DNA from 3 places in the Pseudomonas sp. St386 genome. Region 3 is predicted to be linked to each of the others. Evidence: predicted binding sites of a transcription regulator. Region 3 holds the regulator's gene; each other region holds the start of a gene.
What was found. Region 3 encodes FliA, which starts transcription of late flagellar genes. Its sites were predicted from a motif close to CTAAAGTTTNNNNNNNNNNNGCCGNTAA; they were not measured.
Positions count from the first base shown of each region.

Region 1: a site for FliA is predicted at 3,654-3,681, ahead of KI235_RS20730 (methyl-accepting chemotaxis protein). Genes of this name have one in related genera too.
Region 2: a site for FliA is predicted at 3,474-3,501, ahead of KI235_RS23250 (methyl-accepting chemotaxis protein). Genes of this name have one in related genera too.

Region 1 covers NZ_AP021900.1:4,704,324-4,711,401, reverse strand. Annotated here, with positions in the region: gene KI235_RS20745 (response regulator transcription factor) at 1-610, shown strand, start outside; gene KI235_RS20740 (sensor histidine kinase) at 607-1,920, shown strand; gene KI235_RS20735 (Na+/H+ antiporter NhaC family protein) at 2,179-3,495, shown strand; gene KI235_RS20730 (methyl-accepting chemotaxis protein) at 3,723-5,402, shown strand; gene yegQ (tRNA 5-hydroxyuridine modification protein YegQ) at 5,646-6,971, opposite strand.
Region 2 covers NZ_AP021900.1:5,255,903-5,262,980, reverse strand. Annotated here, with positions in the region: gene KI235_RS23275 (amino acid permease) at 1-852, shown strand, start outside; gene arfB (alternative ribosome rescue aminoacyl-tRNA hydrolase ArfB) at 1,131-1,544, shown strand; gene KI235_RS23265 (MFS transporter) at 1,541-2,740, opposite strand; gene KI235_RS23260 (hypothetical protein) at 2,843-3,073, opposite strand; gene KI235_RS23255 (hypothetical protein) at 3,111-3,257, opposite strand; gene KI235_RS23250 (methyl-accepting chemotaxis protein) at 3,591-5,216, shown strand; gene KI235_RS23245 (transporter) at 5,282-6,304, opposite strand; gene KI235_RS23240 (PepSY domain-containing protein) at 6,485-6,799, opposite strand; gene KI235_RS23235 (glycerophosphodiester phosphodiesterase) at 6,920-7,078, opposite strand, start outside.
Region 3 covers NZ_AP021900.1:1,853,632-1,860,709, reverse strand. Annotated here, with positions in the region: gene KI235_RS08220 (chemotaxis protein CheA) at 1-147, opposite strand, end outside; gene KI235_RS08215 (protein phosphatase CheZ) at 178-963, opposite strand; gene KI235_RS08210 (chemotaxis response regulator CheY) at 982-1,353, opposite strand; gene fliA (RNA polymerase sigma factor FliA) at 1,521-2,264, opposite strand; gene fleN (flagellar synthesis regulator FleN) at 2,261-3,091, opposite strand; gene flhF (flagellar biosynthesis protein FlhF) at 3,208-4,557, opposite strand; gene flhA (flagellar biosynthesis protein FlhA) at 4,569-6,698, opposite strand; gene flhB (flagellar biosynthesis protein FlhB) at 6,930-7,078, opposite strand, start outside.

The DNA of each region.
Region 1 (7,078 bases), 2.9 Mb from region 3:
TGCACGTCAGGGCTACGCCGTCGACTGGCTCGCCGATGGTCGCGACGCGGTGTATCAGGGCAGCAGCGAACCCTACGACCTGATCATCCTCGATCTCGGCCTGCCGGGCGTGCCGGGGCTCGACGTGCTGGCCCAATGGCGTGCCGGCGGCCTGGCCACGCCGGTGCTGATCCTCACCGCACGCGGGTCCTGGGCCGAGCGCATCGAAGGGCTCAAGGCCGGGGCCGACGATTACCTGACCAAACCTTTTCATCCTGAAGAGCTGCAGTTGCGGATCCAGGCGTTGCTGCGCCGCTCCCACGGCCAGGTCAACCAGCCGACGCTGAAATCGGCCGGGTTGCACCTGGATGAGAGCCGCCAGTGCGTGGTCCGCGACGGCACCGACATCCAGCTCACGGCGGCCGAGTTCCGCCTGTTGCGCTATTTCATGCTGCATCCCGAGCAGATCCTTTCCAAAAGCCATCTCGCCGAACACCTGTATGACGGTGAGACCGAGCGCGATTCCAACGTGCTGGAAGTCCACGTCAATCACCTGCGGCGCAAGCTGGGACGCAGCGTGATCGAAACCCGTCGCGGCCAGGGTTACCTGTTCGGCGGGCAGGCGCAGTGAGATCCATCCAGCGGCGCCTGAGCCTGGGGCTGATCGGTGTGATGGTGGTGGTCGGCCTGGTCCTGGCACAGACCAGTCTGTGGCTGTTCGAGCTGGGCTTGCAGCGTTACCTGGAAGCCGGGCTGCGCAACGACAGCGAAAACCTGCTGGTGGCCCTGGTGCGCGGCCCGCAGGGTTTGCAGTTGGATGAGCGACGCCTGTCGCCGGCCTATCTGCGGCCGTTTTCCGGGCACTATTTCCGCATCGATTTTGCCGATGTGCACTGGCGCTCCCGTTCCCTGTGGGACCAGGAATTGCCCCGGCTCGACCACCCGGGCCTGCACAGCAACCTGCAACTGGGGCCTGAGGGCCAGAAGCTCTTGGTGCTGCGCACCGACTATCGACGGCTGGGCCAGGCGATTTCCATCAGCGTGGCCCAGGACTACACACCGGTGCGTGACAGCTTCCGTCGAATGCAGCAGATCGGCCTCGGGCTGGGGTTGGCGGGGTTGCTGTTGATTCTGTTGCTGCAACGCATCACCGTGCGCCGCGCCTTGCGTCCGCTGGACCGGGCGCGGGAGCAGATTGCCCAGTTGCAGCGCGGGCAGCGTTCGCAACTCGACGAACAGGTGCCACGTGAGCTGGAACCGCTGGTGGCGCAAATCAATCATCTGCTGGCCCACACCGAGGACAGCCTCAAGCGTTCGCGCAACGCCCTGGGCAACCTCGGCCATGCCTTGAAGACCCCGCTGGCGGTGCTGCAAAGCCTGGCGTCGAACGAGAAGCTCGATCCGTATCCCGAGTTGCGCAAACTGTTGCTCGAGCAACTGGAGCAGGTCCGCCAGCGCCTGAACCGGGAACTCAACCGCGCCCGCCTGTCCGGCGATGCCTTGCCCGGCGCGCACCTGGACTGCGACGCCGAGCTGCCGGGGTTGCTGGCCACACTGAACATGATCCACGGCGAACACCTGCACCTGAGCTACGTCGCCCCGCCAGGCCTGCACCTGCCGTGGGATCGTGAAGACCTGCTGGAACTGTTGGGCAACCTGCTGGACAACGCCTGCAAATGGGCCGATGCCGAAGTGCGCCTGACCATGACCGAGACAGCCGACGGGTTCAGCCTGGCCGTGGAAGACGACGGCCCGGGCATCCCCAAGGATCGCCGCGACCAGGTGTTCAGCCGCGGCACGCGGCTGGATGAACAGACCGATGGACACGGCCTGGGCCTGGGCATCGTGCGGGACATCGTCGACACCTGGGGCGGCCTGCTGGCGTTGGACGACAGCGAGTGGGGTGGGTTGAAGGTGGTGATCGAGTTGCCCAAGCGCTGACAGCTATTCATGGCACCGCCTGTATGTGGGGCGAACCTGTGGGAGCAAGCTTGCTCGCGATAGCATTTTTAAAGCCAGCACAGGTGTTGTAGGTGACAACGTCATCGCGAGCAAGCTTTGCTCCCACAAATCCCCCTCATACAGGGGGGCGAGACTTGAAAACCCGCCCCACGGCCCTTGCAGCTTGCCGCCGCTTGCTGCAAAGTCGCGACCTTTTTGTCCGGTGGCTTTCCATCGCTGTGCTTTGAGGTAATGATGATAAATGCAGTAATTGCCGCGGTTGGCGTCATGCTGGTGCTCAGCCTGGCCCGCGTGCATGTGGTGATCGCGCTGATTATCGGTGCGTTGGTGGGTGGCCTGACGGGTGGCCTGGGAATCGAGGCAACGCTCAAGGCGTTCAACGCCGGCCTGGGTGGCGGTGCGACAGTGGCGTTGTCCTACGCCTTGCTCGGTGCCTTCGCCGTGGCGATTGCCAAGTCCGGCATGGCCCATGCCCTGGCGGACAAAGCCCTGGCCCTGGTGGATCGCCAGGATGCCGCGGGTGGCACGGGCGTCAAATGGGTGTTGATCGGTCTGCTGGGAACGGTCGCGATCGCCTCCCAGAACATTTTGCCAATCCACATCGCCTTCATCCCGCTGCTGGTGCCACCGCTGCTCTATGTGCTGACCAAGTTGCAGTTGGACCGCCGGTTGATCGCCTGCGTCATGACCTTCGGCCTGATCACGCCCTACATGTTCCTGCCGGTGGGCTTCGGCAATATCTTCCTCAACGAAATCCTCCTGGCCAACATCGCCCGCAGCGGTGTGGACGTCAGCGGCATCAACGTCACCCATGCCATGGGCATTCCGGCGTTGGGCATGGTGTTTGGCTTGCTGCTGTCGTTGTTCTCCTACCGCAAGAAGCGCGTCTACGACCTGAAGAAGATTGCCCGGGTCGAGCAAGTGGCTGTGCGCTACAACCCGCTGAGCCTGATGGTGGCCGGGCTGGCGGTGGCGGCGGCGTTCGCGGTGCAGTTGCTGGTGGACTCGATGATCATCGGTGCCCTGGTCGGGTTCCTGATTTTCTCGCTGTCGGGGGTGGTGCGCTGGCGCGAGACTGACGACCTGTTCACCGAAGGCATGAAGATGATGGCGATGATCGGCTTCATCATGATCGCGGCCTCAGGCTTCGCCGAAGTGATGAAGGCCACCGGTGAAGTCCAGAGCCTGGTGGAGTCTTCGGCGGCCTGGATTGGCCACAACAAGGGCATTGGCGCGCTGATGATGTTGCTGGTGGGGCTGCTGGTAACCATGGGCATCGGCTCGTCGTTTTCCACGGTGCCGATCCTGGCGACGATTTTCGTGCCACTGTGCCTGCAACTGGGCTTCAGCCCGCTGGCGATCGTCTGCATCGTCGGCACCGCCGGCGCCCTGGGCGACGCCGGCTCGCCAGCCTCGGACTCGACCCTGGGCCCGACCTCGGGCCTGAACATCGACGGCCAGCACCATCACATCTGGGACACCGTGGTCCCGACCTTCATCCACTACAACCTGCCGCTGCTGGTGTTTGGTTGGGTGGCGGCGATGGTCTTGTAACCTCAATACCGAGTTACCTCAATCGCGAGCAAGCTCGCTCCCACAGTGGATCGGTGTGAACACAAGAGTTGTGGACACCACCAATCCCTGTGGGAGCGAGCTTGCTCGCGAAGGGGCCCTCAAGATCGACCCTTCTCTTAGACCCTGTTCACCTTGTCCTACAGTTTTGCCGCGCGGTGCCGTTAATACAGCTAACCACGCCAATAACACCAACAAGAGTGAACAGCATGCGCCTGAGCCTGAAGGCTAAAGTCCTGTCCCTTGCGATACTGCCGGTATTGCTGTCCGCCGTGATCATCAGCCTGACCACGGCTTTCATCTTGAAGGAGCAAGCTAGCAAAGAGGTCCAGCAAACCCGCGAGCGCCTGCTCAGCGAGGCCAAGGCCACGCTGCAGAACTACGTAGCGGTGGGCCTGACCGCCATCAAGCCGCTCTACGATGCCGCCGCGCCTGGCGATAATGAAGCGCGCGCCCAGGCGATCAAGCTGCTGTCGAACATCAGCTACGGCAAGGATGGCTATTTCTTCGGCTACGACTCCGAGACCATTCGTCTGTTCAAGGCCAACAGCCCCGATGGCGTGGGCAAGAGTTTCAAGGACAACCGCGACCCGAACGGTGTCTACGTCAACCGCGACCTGGTGAAAGTCGCCAAGGACGGGACTCACTACCTCGAATACAGCTCGCCGTTGCCCGGCAGCAAAGACCTGGTGCCCAAACTTGGCTACACCGAATACCTGTCCAAGTGGGACCTGGCAGTCGGTAGCTCGGTCAACCTGGACGGCATCGAAGCCCAGGTCGCGCTGGTGGAAACCAAGGTCCACGATCGCCTGCAAGGCGTGATATTGAGCATCGTCGGGATCGCCGCGGTGGTGTTGCTGGTGATTGCGGTGGTGGGCCTGGTGCTCGCCAACACGATCCTGCGGCCGCTGCACCTGATGAAGGACAACCTCGACGACATCGCCGCGGGCGAGGGCGACCTGACCCGTCGGCTGACCATCACCAGCCAGGACGAGCTCGGCCAACTGGCCGGTTCGTTCAACCGCTTCGTCGACAAGATCCACGGCCTGGTGCGGCAGATCACCGACATGACCTCGCAACTGACCGGCCTGGTGACGCAAGTCTCCGAGCAGGCCCAGCGCTCCGAGCAGGCCATGGAACGCCAGCGCCACGAAACCGATCAGGTCGCCACGGCGATCAACGAGATGTCCTCGGCTGCCCAGGAAGTCGCCCGCAGCGCCCAGGGCGCCGCCGTCGCGGCCCAGCAGACCGACGAGGAAGGACAATCGGCCAAGCGCGTGGTGGCCGGCAGCATCCAGCAGATTCATGCGTTGGTGAACGATATCCGCAGCAGTGGCGTGTCCCTGGACAGCCTGCAGCAGGACGTGGCTTCGATTGTCAGCGTGCTTGGGGTGATTCGTTCGATTGCCGAGCAGACCAACCTGCTGGCTCTCAACGCCGCCATCGAGGCCGCGCGTGCCGGCGAGGCGGGGCGTGGGTTTGCGGTGGTGGCCGATGAAGTGCGGGCCCTGGCCAGCCGGACCCAGCAGAGCACCCAGGAAATCCAGGGCATGATCGATCGCTTGCAATCAGGCACTCATGCGGCGGTGGAAGCGATGCGCCGTTCCAGTGAGGCTGGCGAGGGCACTTCGGAACGGGCCAACGAGGCGGGTGCCTCCCTGGACACCATGGCGCAGTTGATCGGCACCATCAACTCGATGAACGCCCAGATCGCCAGCGCTGCCGAAGAACAGACCGCGGTGGCCGAGGAAATCAACCGCAGCGTGCATCAGATCGCCGTGGCCGTGGACAGCGTCGCCGACGAAACCCAACTCGGCGCCCAGACCTCCCGCAGCCTGGCCGACCTGGGCCAGCGCCTGGGCAAGCTGGTAGGACAGTTCCGGATCTGATCCCATCGCGGCAGGAGCTGCCGAAGGCTGCGATCTTTTGCTCTCGATCCAGATGTTTTCACCTGGGCAACCGGGTCTTATCGAGAAAGAAGGATCGCAGCCTTCGGCAGTTTCTGCCGTGCTTCACAGGTGCAAACCGCTACAAAACCCTGTGGGAGCGAGCTTGCTCGCGATAGCGTTGGATCAGCCAACATTCATTTGGCAGACGCACCGCCATCGCGAGCAAGCTCACTCCCACAGGGGCTATGGCTCACGCACATCGCGCATCAACAACCCAAACCGCAGATCCACCGCATCCGGAATCGGCACGTACACCACGTGCCCATCCCCCGGTGCCACCTCGATGCCCTGGCCTTTTACGTTCTGCAACTGATGCAGGTCGAAGTGGAAATTACCCTTGGGGGTCATCAGTTCCATGTGATCGCCCAGGCCAAAGCGGTTCTTCACCCGTACTTCGGCCAGGCGTTCGCGCCGTTCGCCGGTCAGTTCGCCGACGAACTGCTGGCGCTCCGACACCGAACTGCCGTTCTGGTAGTTCTGGTATTCGTCGTGCACATGGCGCCTTAGAAAACCTTCGGTGTAGCCGCGCTGGGCCAGGGACTCCAGGTCGGTCATCAGGTTGCGATCAAATTCCCGGCCGGCCACCGCGTCATCGATGGCCTGGCGATACACCTGGGTGGTGCGCGCGCAATAGAAGTGCGACTTGGTCCGCCCTTCGATCTTCAGCGAATGCACGCCCATGCGCGCCAGGCGCTCGACGTGCTGCACGGCTCGCAGGTCCTTGGCATTCATGATGTAGGTGCCGTGCTCGTCCTCGAAGGCCGGCATGGATTCTCCCGGGCGGTTGGCTTCCTGAAGCAAAAACACCTGGTCGGTGGGCGCGCCAAGGCCCAGGGTCGGCTCGGGTTGATAGGTCTGCACGATGTCGCCCACAGCGTTTTCCACCGCCGGTTGCGCCGAATATTTCCAGCGACAGGCATTGGTGCAACTGCCCTGGTTGGCGTCGCGCTTGTTCAAATAGCCGGACAGCAGGCAGCGTCCGGAATAGGCCATGCACAGCGCGCCGTGGACGAACACTTCCAGCTCCATGGCCGGCACCTGCTCGCGGATCTCGGCGATTTCCTCCAGGGACAGTTCCCTGGAAAGGATGATCCGACTCAAGCCCTGCTGCTGCCAGAACTCGACGCTCGCCCAGTTCACCGTGTTGGCCTGCACCGACAGGTGAATCGGCATCTGCGGGAAATGCCGGCGCACCAGCATGATCAGCCCCGGGTCGGACATGATCAGCGCGTCCGGCGCCATGGCGATCACCGGTTCGAGGTCTTTGAGGAAGGTGCGCAACTTGGCGTTGTGCGGGGCAATGTTCACCACCACGTAGAAGCGCTTGCCCATGGCCTGGGCCTCGGCAATACCCAAGGCCAGGTTCGCATGGTCGAATTCGTTGTTGCGCACCCGCAGACTGTAGCGCGGCTGACCGGCATACACCGCATCGGCACCGTAGGCGAAGGCATAGCGCATGTTTTTCAGGGTGCCGGCGGGAGCCAGTAGTTCGGGGGCGGCGAGGGTCATGATGGCGTCGGATCGCAAAAGGCGGCGAGGGTAGCCCATGCTCGGCCAGGCCATATTGATCTGGATCAAAGGCACAGGGCAAACGCGAAGGCACTCCGGCGCGTCCT
Region 2 (7,078 bases), 3.4 Mb from region 3:
TGGTCCCACGGCGGGTTCTTCCCCAACGGTGTGAGCGGGCTGGTGATGGCCATGGCGATCATCATGTTCTCTTTCGGTGGCCTGGAAATGCTCGGTTTCACCGCCGCTGAGGCCGACAAACCGAAAACCGTGATCCCCAAGGCCATCAACCAGGTGATCTACCGGATCCTGATTTTCTACATCGGTGCGCTCGTGGTGCTGTTGTCCCTGACCCCTTGGGACAGCCTGCTGACCACGCTCAACGCTTCCGGCGATGCCTACAGCGGCAGCCCGTTCGTGCAGGTGTTCTCGATGCTGGGCAGCAACACTGCGGCGCATATCCTCAACTTCGTGGTGCTCACCGCCGCGCTGTCGGTGTACAACAGCGGCACCTATTGCAACAGCCGCATGTTGCTGGGCATGGCCGAGCAGGGCGATGCGCCCAAGGCCTTGTCCAAGATCGACAAGCGCGGCGTGCCGGTGCGTTCGATCCTCGCGTCGGCGGCTGTCACGCTGGTGGCGGTGCTGTTGAACTACCTGATCCCGCAGCATGCGCTGGAGCTGCTGATGTCGCTGGTGGTCGCGACCCTGGTGATCAACTGGGCGATGATCAGCTACTCGCACTTCAAGTTCCGCCAGCACATGAACCAGACCCGCCAGACGCCGCTGTTCAAGGCGCTGTGGTACCCGTACGGCAACTACATCTGCCTGGCGTTCGTGGTGTTCATCCTGGGCGTGATGTTGCTGATCCCCGGCATCCAGGTATCGGTCTATGCGATTCCGGTGTGGGTGGTGTTCATGTGGGTGTGCTACGTGATCAAGAACAAGCGCAGTGCCCGGCATGAACTGGCTGTGGCGGCTGCCACCAAGTAAGCAAGCCTGAAATACAACAAACCCGGCCAAGTGCCGGGTTTGTCGTTCAAGGAAGGTACAAAATCTGTGGGAACAAGGCCTGTGGGAGCAAGGCTTGCCCGCGATGCAGTCACCGCGATTTATCGATAAACCGCATTACCGTTCATCGCGGGCAAGCCTTGCTCCCACAGACCTCTCCACAGGCCAGACTCCCACAGACGTCTCCACAGGCCAGGCTCTCACAAGCCTCATTCCAGCGGTTTCGAGTATCCTGTGGGTCCTGATACCGGATACTTTCCATGCTGGCGATTTCCAACACCGTGCACATCCCGGACGCCGAGATCGAGCTGACGGCCATCCGCGCCCAAGGGGCAGGGGGGCAGAACGTCAACAAGGTCTCCAGCGCTGTGCATTTGCGCTTCGACATTCCGGCCTCGTCGCTGCCCGAGTTCTACAAGGAGCGGCTGCTGGCCCTGCGCGACAGTCGCATTACCAGCGATGGTGTATTGATCATCAAGGCCCAGCAATACCGTACGCAGGAACAGAACCGGGCCGATGCCCTGGAGCGCCTGACCGAACTGATCCTCAGCGCCACCAAGGTCGAAAAGAAGCGCCGTCCGACCAAACCGACCCTGGGTTCGAAAAAGCGTCGCCTGGAATCCAAGACCAAGCGCGGCTCGATCAAGGCCGGGCGCGGCAAGGTGGACTTCTAGCTTTTCTCCCGTTCCTGGCGATGCCTCGGCGCCTGTCGGTACAGGTAGACGCTCAATGCCAACCCGCCCAGGGCCGCCAGTGCGGCGAATAGAAAGATCGAGGCAAAGCCGAAGCCCGCGGCAATCGCACCGGCCAGCGGTCCGGTGATCCCCAGCGACAAATCAATGAACAGTGAATAAGCACCCACCGCCGCCCCGCGGCTGGAGGCCGGCACCAGGTTGACCGCTTCCACGCCCAGCGCCGGAAACACCAGGGAAAAGCCGAAGCCGCTCAACGCCGCGCCCGCCAGGGCCCAGTGGGCATCCGGTGCGAGCCACAACAGCAACAGGCCCAGGGTTTCCACCGACAGGCAGGCAATCGCCACACGAAAGCCGCCCAGACGGTTGATCAGGTTGCCGAACAGCAGGCGGGCGCCGATGAAGCTGGCGCCGAACAGGCTCAGGCACAGCACGGCGTTGTCCCAGTGCTGGGTGGCGTAGTACAGGGTGATGAAGGTCGCGATGGTGCCAAACCCGATGGAACCCAGGGCCAGGCCGCAGCCGTGTGGCAGCACACGCCCCAGCACGTGCATGAACGGCAGGCGTTCGCCAGTGACGATGGGCGCGGCGGTTTTGCGCCAGGCCAATGCCAACCCCAGCAAGCCGAGCAAGATAATGCTCACGCCCATGCTCCATAGCCCCAGCGCATTGACCAGCCACACCCCCAGCGGTGCGCCTATCGCCAGCGCGCCGTAACTGGCGATACCGTTCCAGGAAATCACCTTGGCGGTATTCGCCGCGCCGACCCGGCCGATGCCCCAGCCAATCGAACCGGAGCCCACCAGGCTTTCCGCGCTACCGAGCACCAGGCGACCGATCAGCAGGCTGATCAGGCTGAACGTTGGCAGGTGGGGCGTCCAGGCAGACACCAGCATGAACACACCACTCAGCCCGCAGCCGGCGAGGCCGAACATCACCGCGCGCTTGCTTCCCAGGTTATCGATGATTCGCCCTGCATAAGGACGACTGAGCAGAGTGGCCAGGTATTGCACGCTGATCACCAACCCGGCGATCACCGCGCCGAAGCCCAGTTCGCCGTGGACGAACCCGGGCAGTACGGCCAGGGGAATGCCGATATTCAGGTAGCCGATGAATGTGAACAGGACGATGGAAACGACTTGCAGCGTGACCGCCAGGGGGCGCTGGGAATCTGACATGGGGTAAAGGTCCACGGAGCAGCAGGATAGGTAGGCTGCTTATGATAACGGCGACCGTGGGGTCAGGGCGGGGAAAAGTAAAACTATTTGCCCAATGGTGGTTCAGCTGCCGTTCTCACCGCTGACCAGGCGTGTGGTCACCAGTGCGGCGATGGCGTTTTCTTCGCTGCCAAAGCGCGCCAGCAGGGCTGCTTGTTTCTCGGCAGGAAGGCGGGTCCAGATCTCGACCATTTTTTCGGCAGTGCCGATCAGCACGCTGGCCTGGGCTTCGCTGAATGGAGGGGTGTCATCGGTCATGGAGGGCTCGGGATTCAGGCAGTGTGGAAAGCGCATCTTAGCGCTTTCCACACGGTCTGGTGGTGCGGGTCAATCAGTCTTCGCTGTCGGCCTGGCGGCGTTCAGTGGCTTCTTTTTTAGGCTCGGGTTGCTGGGCGTCTGCTTGCCCCCCGGCTTGTAGCGTGGTCGTCTGCTCAGTGTCGTGCAGGCTTGGGAAGGGGAGATTAGGGATCTCGTGCATATCGCGCTCCTCGCAAAGTCTGTGGATAGATCTGGTAGATCCGCGCTTTTACAAAGCCTGGGCAGGATACAGCAGGAGAAATGACAAAAAGACTTTTAAATCCCGTCGGGCCGACAAAAGGGATTGTCTGGACAAGTCATGACCAATCCCTCCGTGCGGCGTCCTGGCGCAACTTTTTCAGCCCCGGCTACCGGCCGTTACCAGTGGTCGGCAAGGCTCAAGAATGCCTCTGCAAGGCCGATGGTCTGTACAAATCCTTTGGCATTCGGTTTCGACACCGGACATGGAAGTCGGGGCGTCGTTAGCTCTTTTTACCCCCACGAGATTCTTTCCATGTTTCTACAAAAATCCTTGAGAGCCCAGATCCTTGCCCTGCTCAGCGGCAGTCTGTTGGCGATGCTGCTGATCGCCCTGGCGTCCTTCCATTTCCTGTCCGAGGGTGTCCAGAATTATCGCCAACTGATTGATGGCCCGTTGCGCGCCTCACAATTGATCGACGAGGCCAACCTGCAATTCAAGGTGCAGGTCCAGGAATGGAAAAACGTCCTGTTGCGCGGCAAGCAGCCAGCGGACCTGGATAAGTACTGGAAGCAATTCGAGGAACGCCAGCACGATGTCCAGGGCATTCTGGGTGAGTTGATCGGGCACAAGGACCTCCCAGCCCAAATCAAGGCGCGCATTGAACGCCTGCGGGACGAACACCGTCAGTTGGGTTCGGCGTACCAGAAGGGCCGGGACGCGTTTGTGGCGGCAGGTGCTGATGCGACGGCTGGTGATGCAGCGGTCAAGGGCGTCGACCGTGCTGCCAGTGAGCAGATGAGTGAGCTGGTCGCCGAGTTGCACAAGATGGGCAGCGAGCAATCGGTGTCGATCAGTACCGGGGCCGACCGGACCATTCTGCTGGGTACTGTGGTGATGCTGGTCTCAGGCCTGCTGATTGGGGTGTTCAGCCTGTGGATGGTCAACCGCAATCTGGTGCAGCCTATCCGCAACCTGATCGCATACGTGACCCAATTGAGTCACGGCCGTTTCGCCGAGCGGGTCGTCAGCAATCGCCAGGACGAACTGGGCGATCTCGCCCTGGCGGCCAATACCTTGCGCGATTTCCTCGCCGAAACCTTCACGCGCCTGCAACGCAGTGCCACGGAGCTGGACAGTGCCAGCGGTGAACTCAATGCCATCGCCAGCCTGATGAGCCAAGGCACCAGCGAACAATTCGAACGCACCGATCAGGTGGCAACGGCAATGAACGAGATGTCCGCCACCGCCCAGGAAGTTGCCCGCCATGCCGCCGATGCGGCGCGGGCTGCCGATGATGCCGATCACTCGGCGCAGCAGGGCGAGAAAGTGATGCAGGGCACTATCCACACCATCACCCAGATGCGCGGCGAGATTGCCAACACGGCCACGGTGATCCGTCGTCTGGAAACCGACAGCGGGCGCATCGGTAAAGTGCTTGAAGTGATTCGCGGGATTGCCGAGCAGACCAACCTGCTGGCCCTCAACGCTGCCATCGAAGCGGCCCGGGCGGGGGAGGCCGGACGTGGTTTCGCGGTGGTCGCCGATGAGGTTCGCAACTTGGCCCAGCGCACGGCGTCATCGATCATCGAGATCAATCAGATTATCCAGACCGTGCAGACTGGCGCAGTGGACGCGGCCCAGGCCATCGAAAGCGGGCAGTCGCGCAGTGAAGAAAGTGTCGAGCAGGTGACCCAGGCCGGCGCCATGCTGGAACGCATCACCCAGGCGGTGGAAGCGATTCGCGACATGAACCGCCAGATCGCCACCGCCGCGGAAGAGCAGACCTCCGTGGCCGAAGACATCTCGCGCAACCTCACCGAAATCACCTGCATCGCCAGCACCAACCTCGACAATGTGCAGCGCACCGAAGCGGCCAGTCGGGATTTGCATGGGTTGTCGGGGCAGTTGAATGAAGTGACGGCGCGGTTGAGTGCCTAACCCCAGTGGCGAGGGAGCAAGCTCCCTCGCCACACAAGCTTATGCGAACCTGAGGTGGATCAATCTCAATAATCGCGCCGCTTGCGAAATGCCCATCGGCCTGCAATCACGGTGAAGGTTGCCACCAGCGCCACCAGGATCCAGAAGCCCTCCGGATCACCGGCCAGCGGCACGCCGCCGACGTTCATGCCGAAGAAACCGGCAATGATGTTGATGGGCAATGCCAGGACCGTGACCACCGTCAGGGTGAACAGCGTGCGGTTGCTTTGTTCGTTGAGGTTGGCGGCGATCTCTTCCTGCAGCAGCTTGATCCGCTCGCCCAGGGCGGTGAGGTCGTTGATGATCAGGGCGAACTCCTCGGTGGACTTGCGCAACTCCTTGACGTCTTCCTTCTGCAGCCATTGCGGTGGGCGGTTGAGCAGGCGCAGCAACGAGCCTGGCTCCAGGGCCAGCAGGCGTTGCAGGCGTACCAGCACTCGGCGCTGGGCGCCCAACTCGGAGCGGTTGGTGGACAGTCGCGAAGAGAGCAGTTGGTCTTCGATCTGATCGACGTTGAGGCTGGTCTTGCGCACGATCTGGGTCAGCACTTCGCCTTGGTCGCGCAGCAGATGCACGAGCAGTTCCAGCGGTGAGCGAAAGCACTCGCCGGCCTTGACCGATGAGCGCAGCTTGTCGACCGAGTGCAAAGGTTGCAGCCGCGCGCTGATGATCAGCCGACTGTGCACGCAAACCCACAACGTCGATACATCCGAGGACACCAGGTTGCTGAGGTTGAACACCACATCGTTCACCACCGCCAGCAATGCCGAGTCCACATGTTCGATGCGGGTCGAGCGCGAGCCTTCGTGCAGGGCTTCGAAGAATTCCTGGGGCAAGGCCAGGTGGCTTTTCATCCAGCGCTCGCAGGCAGCGTGGGCCAGGTTCAGGTGCAGCCAGAGGAATTCGTCGGCGTCTTGCGGTTGTTGCAGGCTTTGCAGGGCCTGGGCCGAATCGATCTCCCTGCCACGCTCGCCGGGGCGGAAACGAAATCCGTAAAGCAGGCCGAACAGGTCCGGATCGCGATGGCTTTGGTCGATGCTGTGGTTCATGAGGGCTCGCTGGCGGGGAGTGCCTGTCGCGGCGACAACAGGGTCACTTGAGCGGCATCATTGCAGGGTTTTTTGAAGGTTTTGTGACAGGTGGCTGTGTCACTTGGACCGTTAGCCGTTTACATACGCACGCAAAAGAGCCGCGCAACTTGAAAGTTGCGCGGCTCTACATGGATTAAATCAGTCATCTCGGTCTTGTTTGTTTTCCAAGACCTCTCCGGTAGCGGCATTGAGTTCAACGTCAAACTCTCTGCCATCTGGGTAACGTACTTCAACTTCGTATTCATAACCGTTGAAACGCTCATCCAAGTCAGCAAGTCCGATGGTCGCTCCCGGGTGCAGCTTCTCGACGATCTGTTTAAGTTCGTCCATTGATTTGATCTTGCCTTCCTTGACCAGTTGGGGAATCTGGGTGGCCGGAACATCCTTCGCCTGGGCCAGGCCAGCGGTGAGGGTCAGGGCGGCAACGGTAAACAGGGCAGTCAAAGTTTTCATAGGTCTTTCCTTTGTCGTTAAAGGGTGATTCGTTTAAGTGGGCTCAGATTATCTGTGGCAACTTAATTCACCCTTAATTCGGAAAACTTGCAGCGACTGCACCGATCCGGCCCTGATTCCTCAGTAACCGTTCTTCTCCAATAGTTGCGCCACACTGCCTGTTTCGGGACGCTTGAAGTACTTGAGCAACTCACTGGCCCGATTGGTGAAAATGCCATCCACGCCGGCGTTCATCACTTTCTTGAAGTCCACCGGCTCATCAACAGTGTAGACATGCAC
Region 3 (7,078 bases):
GTGGAAACCGCGAAAAATTGCATTGAGCAGATCCGCATCATCTGGTCGGCTTTCCAGCTCGACCAGCTGTTCGGACAGTTGCTCTAGAATCTCGCCGGCCTCAACCAGGAAATCCTGAAGGATCTCTTCATCGGCGCCGAAGCTCATTAATGGCTGCTCCTAAAACAGGGCTAAAACTCAGAATCCAAGGCTGGACAGCAAATCGTCCACATCGTCCTGACCGGACATAACGTCTTCTCTTTTATCGGCATGAATCTGCGGACCTTCACCCTGAGAGAGATGTTTTTGTGGATCTTTTTCAGCAAGCATCGCTTCACGGTCGTGTTCGATGCCTGCAAAGCGGTCTACCTGGCTGGCCATCAACACCAGTTTGAGCAGGTTACTTTCCACTTCGGTGACCAGTTGGGTCACACGCTTGATCACCTGGCCGGTCAGGTCCTGATAGTCCTGAGCCAGCAGAATATCGTTGAGGTTGCTTGCCACCGCGCGGTTCTCGGTGCTGCTGCGCGCCAGGAAACCGTCGACCCGACGGGCCAACTCCCGAAACTCTTCGGCGCCGACTTCGCGCCGCATGAACCGACCCCAGTCGGTGCTCAAGGCCTGGGCTTCTTCGCTCAGGCCGTTGACCAGGGGCGTTGCGCTTTCCACCAGGTCCATGGTGCGGTTGGCCGCGGCCTCGGTCAGCTTGACCACATAACCCAGACGCTCGGTGGCGTCGGTGATCTGCGAGACTTCCTCGGCCTGCGGCATATTCGGGTCGATCTGGAAATTGACAATCGCGCTGTGCAATTCACGCGTGAGCTTGCCCACCTCCTGATACAGACCGCGGTCACGGGTCTGGTTGAGCTCATGGATCATTTGAACCGCATCGCCAAAACGACCTTTTTCAAGGCTGTCGACCAGTTCGCGGGCATGTTTTTTCAGGGTCGATTCGAAATCACCCATTGAAGATTCGTTATCCATAGCTCCCCCGTGGCGCCGTTAACCGATGCGTTCGAAGATTTTTTCAATCTTCTCTTTCAACGCCTGGGCCGTGAAGGGTTTGACCACATAGCCGTTTACACCGGCCTGGGCCGCTTCGATGATCTGCTCGCGCTTGGCTTCGGCAGTGACCATCAGCACCGGAAGATGCTTGAGTTTTTCGTCGGCACGCACCTGGCGCAACAGGTCGATACCGGTCATGCCCGGCATGTTCCAGTCGGTGACCAGAAAATCGAAGTTGCCACTGTGCAACATCGGGAGCGCAGTGGTCCCGTCATCTGCTTCGGCCGTGTTGGTGAACCCAAGGTCACGCAACAGGTTTTTTATGATCCGCCGCATCGTTGAGAAGTCATCAACGATGAGGATTTTCATGTTCTTGTCCAATTCGACCTCCAAGCAGTCTTAAACGCGCCCAGCACCTGGACGCGCCATTTCAATCAATCCGGCACAACACTCGACAACGGTCTGGAGCACCACGGATGGAGACTGGCACAGCACCTGCCAGGCCAGCCTCGTTCGCAGTGTCCCCACACTGCCTGTCAACGCGCTCGCCACTCCCCCAAACGCCCCCGCAAACGGGCCGCGCACTGGCTGTGTAACTGGCTGACCCGCGATTCGCTGACCCCCAGGACCTCACCGATTTCCTTGAGGTTCAGCTCTTCGTCGTAGTACAGCGCCAAGACCAGCCGCTCACGCTCCGGCAAATTGGCAATCGCTTCCGCCAGCGCGCTCTGGAAACGTTCATCTTCCAGGTCACGCGACGGCTCCATGTGAGCACTCGCGTTATCCTCGTGCAGCCCTTCATGTTCGCCGTCCTGCAACAGGTCGTCGAAACTGAACAGGCGGCTGCCCAAGGTATCGTTCAAAATCCCGTAATAATCGTCGAGACTCAACTGGAGTTCGGCCGCAACCTCGTGATCTTTAGCGTCACGCCCGGTTTTAGCTTCAATTGCCCGAATTGCATCACTGACCATGCGGGTATTGCGGTGTACCGAACGCGGCGCCCAATCGCCCTTGCGGACTTCATCGAGCATGGCACCGCGAATGCGAATACCGGCATACGTCTCGAAACTCGCGCCCTTGCTCGCGTCGTATTTGTTCGACACTTCGAGCAGGCCGATCATGCCCGCCTGGATCAAGTCTTCAACCTGGACACTGGCCGGCAACCGCGCCAGCAAGTGATAGGCGATACGCTTGACCAGTGGCGCGTAACGCTCGATCAATTCGTATTGGGCGTCCCGTGCCGATTTTTTATAGAGATGGTTGTAACCGCTGGCTGTCATAGCACGGGCCCTGCTGTTTGTTGCACAAGACGCTCGACGAAAAATTCCAGATGCCCGCGAGGGTTGGCCGGCAGTGGCCAGGTATCGACCTTCTGGGCGATGGCCTTGAACGCCAGCGCGCATTTGGAGCGTGGAAAGGCTTCATAAACGGCACGTTGCTTCTGGACGGCCTTGCGTACGCTTTCGTCGTAAGGCACTGCGCCGACGTATTGTAGGGCGACGTCCAGGAAGCGATCCGTGACCTTTGTCAACTTGGCGAACAGGTTGCGTCCTTCCTGCGGGCTCTGGGCCATGTTGGCCAGGACGCGGAAGCGGTTCATGCCATAGTCGCGGTTAAGCAACTTGATCAGGGCATAGGCGTCGGTGATGGACGTCGGTTCGTCGCAGACCACCAGCAGCACTTCCTGGGCCGCGCGGACGAAACTGACGACCGAGTCACCGATACCGGCTGCGGTGTCGATCACCAGCACATCGAGGTTGTCGCCGATGTCGCTGAAAGCCTGGATCAGGCCCGCGTGCTGGGCCGGGGTCAGGTGAACCATGCTCTGGGTGCCTGAGGCAGCCGGCACGATGCGAATCCCGCCCGGCCCCTGCAACAACACGTCACGCAGCTCACAGCGCCCTTCAATCACGTCCGCCAGCGTGCGTTTGGGTGTAAGCCCCAACAACACGTCGACGTTCGCCAGGCCCAGGTCGGCGTCCAGCAGCATGACCCGTCGGCCAAGCTCTGCCAGAGCCAGGGACAAGTTCACTGACACGTTAGTCTTCCCGACGCCACCTTTGCCGCCGGTCACCGCGATCACCTGTACGGGATGCATGCTGCCCATGTTCGTTCTTTACCTTGTCTTACTTAGACGGAGGCCACATTACTGGCTGCGCGTTCGCATACGGAACAATGCATGGCAGACCATCGATGTAGGTACAAAAAATATTCATGATTACCTCAGCCGACCTGCTTGGTCGGGCTGTGGTAGATATCAGCGAACATATCAGCCATGGCTTCTTCGCTGGGTTCTTCCTGCATTTGCACACTCACGGCACGACTGACCAGTTGATGACGGCGCGGCAGATGCAAATCATCCGGGATCCGCGGCCCGTCGGTCAGGTAGGCCACCGGTAATTCATGACCGATCGCCAGGCTCAACACCTCGCCCAGGCTTGCCGTTTCGTCCAGCTTAGTCAGGATGCAGCCGGCCAGCCCGCAGCGTTTGTAGCTGTGGTATGCGGCGGTTAGAACCTGTTTCTGGCTGGTGGTTGCCAACACGAGATAATTTTTTGACTTGATACCGCGTCCGGCCAGGCTTTCGAGCTGCATGCGCAGGGCTGGATCGCTGGCTTGCAGGCCTGCGGTATCGATCAGCACGACGCGTTTGCGCAGCAGCGGCTCCAGCGCCTGGGCCAGGGACTGGCCCGGATCCACATGGGTCACCGACACATTGAGGATCCGGCCGAGGGTCTTGAGTTGCTCCTGGGCACCGATGCGGAAACTGTCCATGCTCACCAGGGCAATGCTCTGGGCGCCGTACTTGAGTACATAACGGGCGGCGAGCTTGGCCAGGGTGGTGGTCTTGCCCATGCCGGCAGGACCGACCATGGCAATTACCCCGCCTTCTTCCAGCGGCTCGACTTCCGGGGTCGCGATCATCCGCGCCAGGTGCGCCAGCAACATGCGCCAGGCCTGGCGAGGCTCTTCGATACCATTGATCAGCGCCAGCAGGTCCCGGGACAACGGGCCGGACAGGCCGATGCGTTGCAGGCGACGCCACAGGTTGGCCTGGGCTGGACGGCTGCCTTGCAGCTGGTTCCAGGCCAGGGAGCCGAGCTGGACTTCCATCAGCTCGCGCAGGCTGTTGAGTTCAAAGCGCATCGAGTCCAGGGCGCGCGGATCGACACCCCGGGCAGGCGCCGCGGGCGCCGGCTCAGGACGACGCGGTTCGGCGTGGGCCTGCTCGATCAGCGGTTCGGCAGCCGTCAACGGCAGGCCGGCCGTCAGCGGCTGACCGGCGAACAATTGACGATTGGTGCCTGCCGCGGCCTCGCCTTCACTGCTGCGCAGGCTCAGCTCGGCCTGGGCGCTGGCGATGCGCGATTGAGTCTTGCGCAGCTCATCTTCGAGTTCCATGTTCGGAACCCGCGGGGCCAGCGCAGACAGTTTGTAATCCAGGGCCGCCGTCAGCTCGACACCGCCGGCGATACGACGGTTGCCAATGATGGCTGCTTCAGCGCCCAGCTCGTCACGAACCAGTTTCATGGCCTGACGCATGTCGGCGGCGAAAAAACGCTTCACTTGCATAAACCACTACCTCAGCCGTTGGGCCCTACTGTCGCAACGATGGTCACTTGCTTGTTGTCCGGTATTTCCTGGTACGCCAGCACATGCAACCCCGGGACCGCGAGGCGCCCGAATCGCGAGAGCATCGCGCGAATCGGGCCGGCCACCAGCAGGATCACTGGCTGGCCTTGCATCTCTTGCCGCTGGGCTGCTTCGATCAGCGAACGCTGCAGCTTCTCGGCCATGCTTGGCTCCAGCAGAACACCCTCTTCCGAGCCTTGTCCTGCCTTCTGCAGACTATTGAGCAATATCTGTTCCAACCTTGGTTCCAAGGTGATCACAGGCAGCTCAGACTCAGTGCCTACAATGCTTTGGACGATTGCGCGGGACACGCCGACCCGAACCGCAGCCACCAGGGCGGCGGTATCTTGACTCTTGGAGGCGTTATTGGCGATAGCCTCGGCGATACTGCGTATGTCGCGCACGGGCACCTGTTCGGCCAACAGCGCCTGCAGCACCTTGAGCAACTGCGACAACGAAACCACACCCGGCACCAGCTCTTCGGCCAGCTTCGGCGAGCCTTTGGCCAGTACTTGCAGGAGTTGCTGGACTTCTTCGTGGCCAATCAGCTCGCTGGAGTGCTTGTACAGGATCTGGTTCAAGTGGGTCGCCACCACCGTACTGGCGTCCACCACGGTATAACCGAGGGACTGGGCCTGGGCCCGCTGGCTGATTTCGATCCACACCGCTTCCAGGCCGAAAGCCGGATCCTTGGCGGTGATGCCATTGAGGGAGCCGTAGACCTGCCCGGGGTTGATCGCCAGCTCGCGGTCGGGGTAGATCTCGGCTTCGGCCAGGATCACCCCCATCAGCGTCAGGCGGTAGGCGCTCGGCGCCAGATCGAGGTTATCGCGGATATGCACGGTCGGCATCAGGAAGCCCAGGTCCTGGGACAGCTTCTTGCGCACCCCCTTGATCCGCGCCAGCAATTGCCCACCCTGGTTGCGGTCGACCAATGGAATCAGGCGGTAACCGACTTCCAGGCCGATCATGTCGATCGGCGTCACGTCATCCCAGCCCAGCTCCTTGGTTTCCATGGCGCGGGCCGGCGACGGCAGCAGTTCCTGCTGACGCTTGACCTCTTGCAGGGCCTGGACTTTCTGCACGTTCTGCTTCTTCCAGAACAGGTAGGCTCCGCCTGCAGCCATGGCCGCCATGCTCAGGAAGGAAATGTGGGGCATCCCCGGCACCAGGCCCATCACCGCCATCAGGCCGGCGGCAACGGCCAGGGCCTTGGGCGAGGCGAACATCTGCCGGCCGATCTGCTTGCCCATGTCTTCGGAGCCCGAAGCACGGGTCACCATGATCGCGGCCGCTGTAGATAACAACAGTGATGGCAATTGCGCCACCAAACCGTCACCGATGGTCAACAAGGCGTAAACCCTGCCAGCGTCGCCAAAACTCATGTTGTGCTGGAAGATACCGACAGCCATGCCGCCGATCAGGTTGATGAACAGAATCAACAGGCCGGCGATGGCGTCACCGCGCACGAATTTGCTGGCACCGTCCATGGAACCGTAGAACTCGGCTTCCTGGGCCACTTCCAGACGACGCAGCTTGGCCTGGCTCTGATCAATGAGGCCGGCGTTGAGGTCGGCGTCGATCGCCATCTGCTTGCCGGGCATCGCATCGAGGGTAAAACGCGCGCTCACCTCGGAAATCCGCCCGGCACCCTTGGTCACCACGACGAAGTTGATGATCATCAAGATGGCGAAAACCACGATACCGACCACGTAGTTGCCGCCGATCACCACCTCACCAAAGGCCTGGATCACCTTACCGGCGGCGGCGTGACCGTCCTGGCCGTGGAGCATGACCACCCGGGTGGACGCCACGTTCAGCGCCAGGCGCAACAGCGTGGCCACCAGCAGGATGGTCGGGAATACGGCGAAATCCAGCGGCCGCAGGGCGTAGACGCACACCAGCAGCACGACGATCGACAGGGCGATGTTGAACGTGAAAAACACGTCCAGCAGGAACGGCGGCACCGGCAGCATCATCATGGCGAGCATGACCAGCAGCAACAGCGGCACGCCCAGATTACCCCGGCTGAGGTCTACGACATTACTGCGCGCGGTGCTGAATAACTGAGAGCGATCCACCAATATTCCCCGTTCCTGTGAAGCAAACTTTTGACGCCCGGAGGGGGCGCAGACGGGGTATTGCAAGAAGCCTTCCAACTTTTGTCGGAGGCTGAAATAGAGGGGTTGAAGGGACGCTGACCTGTGGGAGCGAGCTGGCTCGCGATAGCGATTTGTCAGTCACACCCATAGTCGACTGAACCAGCGCAATCGCGAGCAAGCTCGCTCCCACAGGGTTTTGTGCCAGCCGACTCAGGAATCACGCCGCAAATCCGGCGGGATCGGCAGGTCCTTGAGCGGTTCGGGGCGTTTGCCCTTGCCGGCGCGGTGCTGGCGGATCTGGTAGACGTAGGCCAGCACCTGGGCCACGGCCAGGTACAGGCCGCCAGGGATTTCCTGGT